Regions from separate parts of the Stenotrophomonas sp. 96582_Sma genome, predicted to be linked through region 2. Evidence: predicted binding sites of a transcription regulator. Region 2 holds the regulator's gene; the other holds the start of a gene.
The links. The regulator FliA, encoded in region 2, starts transcription of late flagellar genes. The targets are predictions, from matches to a motif close to TAAAGTTTNNCNNNCNNNGGCCGATAA.
Positions count from the first base shown of each region.

Region 1: a site for FliA is predicted at 1,252-1,278, ahead of ACZK2R_RS23310 (GGDEF domain-containing protein). Genes of this name have one in related genera too.

Region 1 is NZ_CM151122.1:4,981,609-4,984,944, forward strand. It holds gene egtB (ergothioneine biosynthesis protein EgtB) at 1-1,171, opposite strand, end outside; gene ACZK2R_RS23310 (GGDEF domain-containing protein) at 1,322-2,602, shown strand; gene ACZK2R_RS23315 (YchJ family protein) at 2,606-2,998, opposite strand; gene ACZK2R_RS23320 (sulfite exporter TauE/SafE family protein) at 3,101-3,336, shown strand, end outside.
Region 2 is NZ_CM151122.1:2,136,146-2,139,481, forward strand. It holds gene ACZK2R_RS09905 (protein phosphatase CheZ) at 1-431, opposite strand, end outside; gene cheY (chemotaxis response regulator CheY) at 431-823, opposite strand; gene ACZK2R_RS09915 (RNA polymerase sigma factor FliA) at 881-1,624, opposite strand; gene ACZK2R_RS09920 (MinD/ParA family ATP-binding protein) at 1,621-2,508, opposite strand; gene flhF (flagellar biosynthesis GTPase FlhF) at 2,495-3,336, opposite strand, start outside.

The DNA.
Region 1 (3,336 bases), 2.2 Mb from region 2:
CGCAGCTGCCGCCACGCAGCACCCACTGCCCGCACATGAACTTGCCGTTGTACTCACCGAGGTTGCCGGTGAAGGGACGGAAGCCCGGATAGGCGCCATACGCGCTGTGGGTCCACTCCCAGACATCGCCGAACAGCTGCCGTATTCCACTGCCCTGCGCTGCCAGCGGGTGCAGCCGGTCGTCGTCAGCGAAATGGCCGCGCAGCGGCTGCAACGCAGCGGCGGCTTCCCATTCGTACTCGCTGGGCAGGCGCGCGCCGGACCAGCGGGCGCAGGCATCGGCCTCGTAGTAGCTGAGGTGGCAGACCGGCGCGTGCGGATCCAGTTCGCGCCAACCGCCCAGGGTGTACTCGCGCTGCAGGGCGTCATCCCAGTACAGCGGGTGCTGCCAGCCCTCGGCTTCGCGCAGCGCCCAGCCTTCGCTGAGCCACCAGCGCGGTTCGCGGTAGCCGCCGGCGTCGATGAAGGCCCGATACTCGGCATTGCTGACGGGACGCTCGGCCAATGCGTGCGCGGGGAGCAGCACCCGGTGCGCTGGCGATTCGTTGTCGTAGGCGAACGCGGCCTGCTGCGGCCATGCCGCGGCGCCGACGGTGACGATGCGCTCGGGTGATTCGATCCAGCCCTGCGCACTGGCAGCGCTGGTGGCAGGCTGCAGGTCCTCGCGGTAGGTGGGCTGCAATGGGTTGCACCAGAACGCATGCTTGATGTCGGTGAGCAGCAGTTCCTGGTGCTGCTGCTCGTGCTGCAGGCCCAGCTGCAGATGCTGCAGTGCCTGTTCATCGAGATCGCCCGCCGCCAACCGCGATTGCACCTGCGCATCGACCTGCTGGCGGTAGTCGCGCACCTGCTGCAGCGACGGGCGCGACAGCAACCCGCGCTGTGGCCGCGCATGCGCCGGACCGATGCTCTTGTAGTAGCTGTTGAACAGGTAGTCCCAGGCCGGGTCATGCGCTGGCGCGGTGCCGAAACCCGCCAGCACGAAGCGTTCGAAGAACCAGGTGGTGTGAGCCAGGTGCCATTTGCTCGGGCTGGCGTCAGCCATGCTCTGCAGCATGGCGTCCTCGGCGCTGAGCGGCGCGGCCAGCTGCAGGCTGCGCGTCCGTACATGGGCGAACTGGCGGGCGAGATCGTGCTGCGGGGCAGCGACGGCGGCGGGTACGCTGTCCATGTGGGCAGCATCGGCGCTGGACGGTGAGTGCGACGTCATGGTTCGGCGTCACTTCGTTCACATGGATGAGCCTGCCGCATTCAAGAAGCCACCACGAACGCCGCTAACGGCAATGCTGCGGCCGCGTCGTCACCGCGCTGGAATTCCTGCTTGCCCCTGCATCCGCTCCGCCAGCCTGCGCATTACCTGTTCGTGCTGCCTGCCGTGCTGGTTGCCGTGGTGGTGTGGACCGCATTGGATACCGCAGACGTGGCCAGCCCGGCGCAGCGCATCCTGCCCTGGTTGCTGGCCTGCCTCGGTGCCGGCCTGGCCCTGCTCTACCACCAGGTGCGCACGTTGTGCCTGCTGATGGTTGTGGCGGTGATGTTCGCGCTGCTGCACCAGGACGTCGCTGGCTACCTGCGCAATGGCCATGTCACCACGCTGACACCGCTGCGCTTCCACGCCATCTCGGCCTGGTTGCCGCTGTTGTCTGCCGGCCTTGCGTTGTGGCCGGAGCGCGGACGGCGGCGCCAGGACCTGCTGCTGCGCGGTATTGCCAGCGGCACCGCGGTGATGATCTTCCTGCTGCTAGCCACACAGCAGCCGCGCGGCATGCACGATCTGCTGTCGAACCGTCACTGGGCCTGGATTCCCGCCGACTGGAACGCGCTGGCGCAGCTGCCGGCGCTGCTGTTCCTGCTGGCGACCGCAGCGTTGGGCTGGCAGGCGTGGCGGCATCCTCGGCCACTGCACACGGCGATGCTGCTGACCCTGCTGTGCCTGTGGTGGATGCTGCCGCGGATCTTCCTGCACCCGGTACTGCTGCCGGCGCTGAGCAGCGCCGCCCTGCTGTTGATGCTGGGCGCGATGCTGCAGGAGTCCTTCCACATGGCCTTCCGCGATGAGTTGACCGGCCTGCCGGGGCGACGGGCATTCAACGAGACCCTGCAGCGGGCACGCGGCACCTACAGCATCGCGATGGTGGACGTGGACCACTTCAAGTCATTCAACGACACCCATGGCCACGACACCGGAGACGATGTACTGCGCCTGGTGGCCTCGCGGCTGGCGCGGGTGGGCGGCGGTGGCCGTGCATTCCGCTATGGCGGTGAGGAGTTCGCGGTGGTGTTCCTGGACCGCCCTGCGGCGGCCTGCATGGATGCCGTGGAGGCGCTGCGGCAGAGCATCGAGGAGACCCGCATGCAGCTGCGCGACCGCAGCACCCGCAGCCGCGATGACGAAGCCGGCCGCCAGCAGCGCGGACGCGGTGGCAGCGGCCAGGTGGTACAGGTGACGGTGAGCATCGGCCTGGCCGACAGCCATGTGGATCCGCGCCCGATGGCGGTGGTCAAGGCCGCCGACCAGGCCCTGTATGTGGCCAAGGACGGCGGCCGCAACCAGGTGCACGCGCACGGCGGCCAGCGCGTGCTGGCTGCGCGCAGCGTGTAGGGCTCAGACCGCGTCGAGGTAGTACCAGCGGCCGTCGATGCGCTGGAAGCGGCTGTGTTCGGTCATCTTGACCGCACTGCCGCCGCCGACGCGATAGCGCGCGGTGAAGCGGACATCGGCGCTGTCAGCACCGGTGACGGTGTGCTCGTGCACGGTCAGGCCCAGCCAATGGGTACGCTGGCCGGGTGCATCATCCAGCGTCAACTCGGCCGGACGCGTGTCCGGATGCCAGCTCTGGCGCAGGTAGTCAGCCAGACCGCGCACGTAGGCGCTGTAGCGCGAACGCATCAGGCGCTCGGCATCGGGCGCGGCTTCACCGGCGTGGAAACGGCCGCAGCAGGCTGCATAGTCGGCGGGAAGGCCACAGGGACAGGGATCGGCGGGTTTTCGGCTCATGCCGGCATTGTCGCCGGGTTGCGCGGATTGATCCACGCGCGGCACGGGCCAGCTGAAGCAGGACAGGCGTATGCTGTCGCGCCCCCACCTTGATTGATCGCCGTGCTGGAACTGGTTCCCCCTGAGTTGTGGTGGCTGGTGGTGATCGCCTTCATCGCCGGTCTTGTGGATGCCGCCGTGGGTGGCGGTGGCCTGGTGCAGCTGCCCGGCCTGTTCACGGTGCTGCCGCAGCAGACGCCGGCGATGCTGTTCGGTACCAACAAGTTCAGTTCGATGTTCGGCACCGGTGCGGCTGCCTGGCGCTATGCGCGCAACGTGCGCTTCCCGTGGAAGCCGGT
Region 2 (3,336 bases):
ATGATCTGCCCGGTCAGGTCCTGGTAGCTCTGGGTCAGGGCGATCTCGGTCAGGTTGTGGCGGATGCGCTCGAGCTGCGCGTCCTGGCCCGGCTGCAGGCCTTCGGCGCGCAGCTGTTCGGTCAGGCTGCGGCATTCCTCGGCCAGGTCCAGGGTGCGGTGCGTGGCCTGTTCTGTCATCGCCACCACGTGGTCCAGTCGCGCGCAGGCGTCGTCCAGTTCGCCGGCTTCGCTCGGCACGGTCGGCAGTTCGCCCAGCGCCTGCCCCAGCTCGCGGGCCAGCCGCGAGAGGCCGCTCATCATCGGCTGCGTGCGCAGCGCGACCAGCCCATCGATGCGCTGCCGCCAGGCGGCCTCGTCACCGGACTCGAGTGCGTCCAGGGCCTCCTGCAGGCGCAGGGCGAGGGCGTTCTTGTCGACCGTGGTATCCATCAGGCGCTGGCCGCCAGGCGTTCGAAGATCTTGCCGAGCTTCTCTTCCAGCGTCTGCGCGGTGAACGGCTTGATGATGTAGCCGTTCACGCCGCTCTGGGCGGCTTCGATGATCTGCTCGCGCTTGGCTTCTGCCGTGACCATCAGCACCGGCAGGGTCTTCAGCTTGGCATCGGCACGGATGGCCTTGAGCAGCTCGATGCCGGTCATCACCGGCATGTTCCAGTCGGTGACCACGAAATCGAACGGCTGGCTCTGCAGCAGCGACAGCGCGGCATGCCCGTCCTCGGCTTCGGCGGTATTGGTGAAGCCCAGATCGCCCAGCAGGTTCTTGACGATTCGACGCATGGTCGAGAAGTCGTCGACGATCAGGATGCGCATGTTCTTGTTCAAAGCAGAATTCCTTTGTTGTTCATTCCGGACGGCCGGGGGCAGCCGCCTCGGGGATGTTCATTCTTCGAGGCCTGCGTCGGCAGCCTCGAACAGCTTCAGCCGGCCACGCAGGCGCAGTACCGCCTGGCCGTGGATCTGGCAGACCCGCGACTCGCTCACGCCGAGCACCGCGCCGATCTCCTTCAGGTTCAGTTCCTGCTCGTAGTACAGCGAGAGCACCAGTTGTTCGCGCTCGGGCAGGTGGCCGATGGCCTTGCCCAGCTCGCGACCGAACTCACCGCGCTCCAGTACCTGCTGCGGGGTCGGCCCGCCCTGGGCGACGGTGTCCAGCTCGCCCTGGTCCTCGATGCGCGATTCCAGGCTCAGCACCTGGCCACGTGCAGCGTCTTCCATCAGCCGCAGGTACTCAGGCAGCGGCATCTCCATCGCGGCGGCCACTTCAGTGGCGCTGGCGGCACGGCCACTGCTCTGTTCCAGGCGGCGGATGGTGGCGGCGGCATCACGTGCACGGCGGTGCACCGAGCGCGGGACCCAGTCACCACGGCGGATCTCGTCGATCATCGAACCACGGATGCGGATCGAGGCGTAGGTCTCGAAAGAAGCACCCTGGTCGGCGTCATAGCTGCGCGAGGCTTCGATCAGGCCCATCATGCCGGCCTGGATCAGGTCGTCGACCTCGACGCTGGCCGGCAGGCGCGCGGCCAGGTGGTGGGCGATGCGCCGCACCAGGTCCGAATGCTGGGCGATGACTTCGTTTGCCGCCGAGCGCTGCACTTCCCTGTACTGGGCTGCGCCTTTCATGCCGTCACCCCACGCTGCTTGAGGATGCGTTCGAGGAAGAACTCGACGCCGCCACGCGGTTCGGTCGGCGCCTGCCAGCGCGCGGTACGGCGCGCGATCTCGGTGATCGCCAGCGCCGCCGGGCTGGACGGATAGGCCTTCACCACCGGCTGCTGGCGCTGCACCGACAGGCGCAGCCAGTCATCCTGCGGCACGCAGCCGAGGTAGTTCAGCGAGACATCGGCAAGGAACTTCTCGCAGACGCGGGTCAGCTTTTCGTACAGCACGCGGCCCTCGTTCGGGTCGCGCACCATGTTGGCCACCACCTGGATGCGGTCCACGCCGCGCTCGCGCGACAGCACCTTGATCAGTGCGTAGGCGTCGGTGATCGAGGCCGGCTCGTCACAGACCACCACCACGGTGTCCTGTGCGGCCTGGCAGAAGGTCAGCACGCCATCGGTGATGCCCGCGGCAGTGTCCACCACCATGATGTCCAGCTCGCGCTCCAGCTCGGAGAACACGTTGACCAGGCCAACGTGCTCAGCCGGGGCCAGCTCGGCCATGTGCCGGCGGCCGGATGCGGCCGGGACCACCAGTACGCCGTTCGGGCCTTCGACGATGACGTCGTCCAGCGAACAGCGCCCGGCGACCAGGTCGGCCAGGGTAAAGGTGGGGTTCAGGCCCAGGATCACGTCGATGTTGGCCAGGCCGAGGTCGGCGTCCAGCAGCAGCGTGCGCTTGCCCATGCCAGCCAGGGCCACGGCCAGGTTGGCCGACACATTCGTCTTGCCCACGCCGCCCTTGCCGCCAGTGACCGCAATGGTGCGCACAGGGCCGAGCGGCTCGCTGCGGGTGGCCGACAGCGGGAAGGTCTTGGTCAGCTTGGCGTACTCACGCGACGGCATGGTTCAACTCCGGGTTGCAGGGCATATCGGCCGCGCGGCGCAAATCTTCAAGGCGAAGTACAAGATTGGCTGCACTGGCCCGGTGCAGGTCCTCCGGGACGTCCTGGCCATCGGTCACCCAGGTGATCGGCAGGGCATGGTCCACGGCCACCGACAGGGCGTTGCCGAAGCGGCCGGTCTCGTCCAGCTTGCTCAGTACCAGGCCCTGCAGGTTGGCGGCGCCGAAGCGGCGGACCACCTCGTCCATGTCGCCGAAGCTGGTGTTGGCCGGCAGCACCAGCAGGGTGCGGACCTGGCGGGCGGCACGCAGCCACTGCAGCTGGGCGGCCAGGGCGCGGTCGCGCGGGCCCAGGCCGGCGGTGTCGATCAGCACCAGCTTGTAGTCCTTCAGGCGTTCCAGCAGCTGGTCCAGGTCGGTGCCGCTGTTGGCCTCGTGCACCGCGATGCCGAGCTGGCGGCCGTAGCCGTACAGCTGCTCGCGGGCACCGATGCGGGTGGTGTCGGTGGTGACCAGGGCCACGTCACGCGGCGCGTGCTTCTCGGCGAAGCGCGAGGCCAGCTTGGCGATGGTGGTGGTCTTGCCGGCGCCGGTCGGTCCGACCAGTGCGATCACACCACCTTCTTCCAGCGGGTCGACCGGGGCGATCGGCAGCTTGCGCGAAATCAGCCCCAGCATCAGGCCGCGGCCTCGATGGGCCTCGGTCTCCAGCGGGATCTGCATGGCCACGTCGCGGGCCAGGCCGGCATCGAAGCCATACTCGTCCATCAGGTCCAGCGCGGTGGCGCGCACCGGGCAGCCGCGCAGGCGCTCGTCGGTGAAGCGGTTCA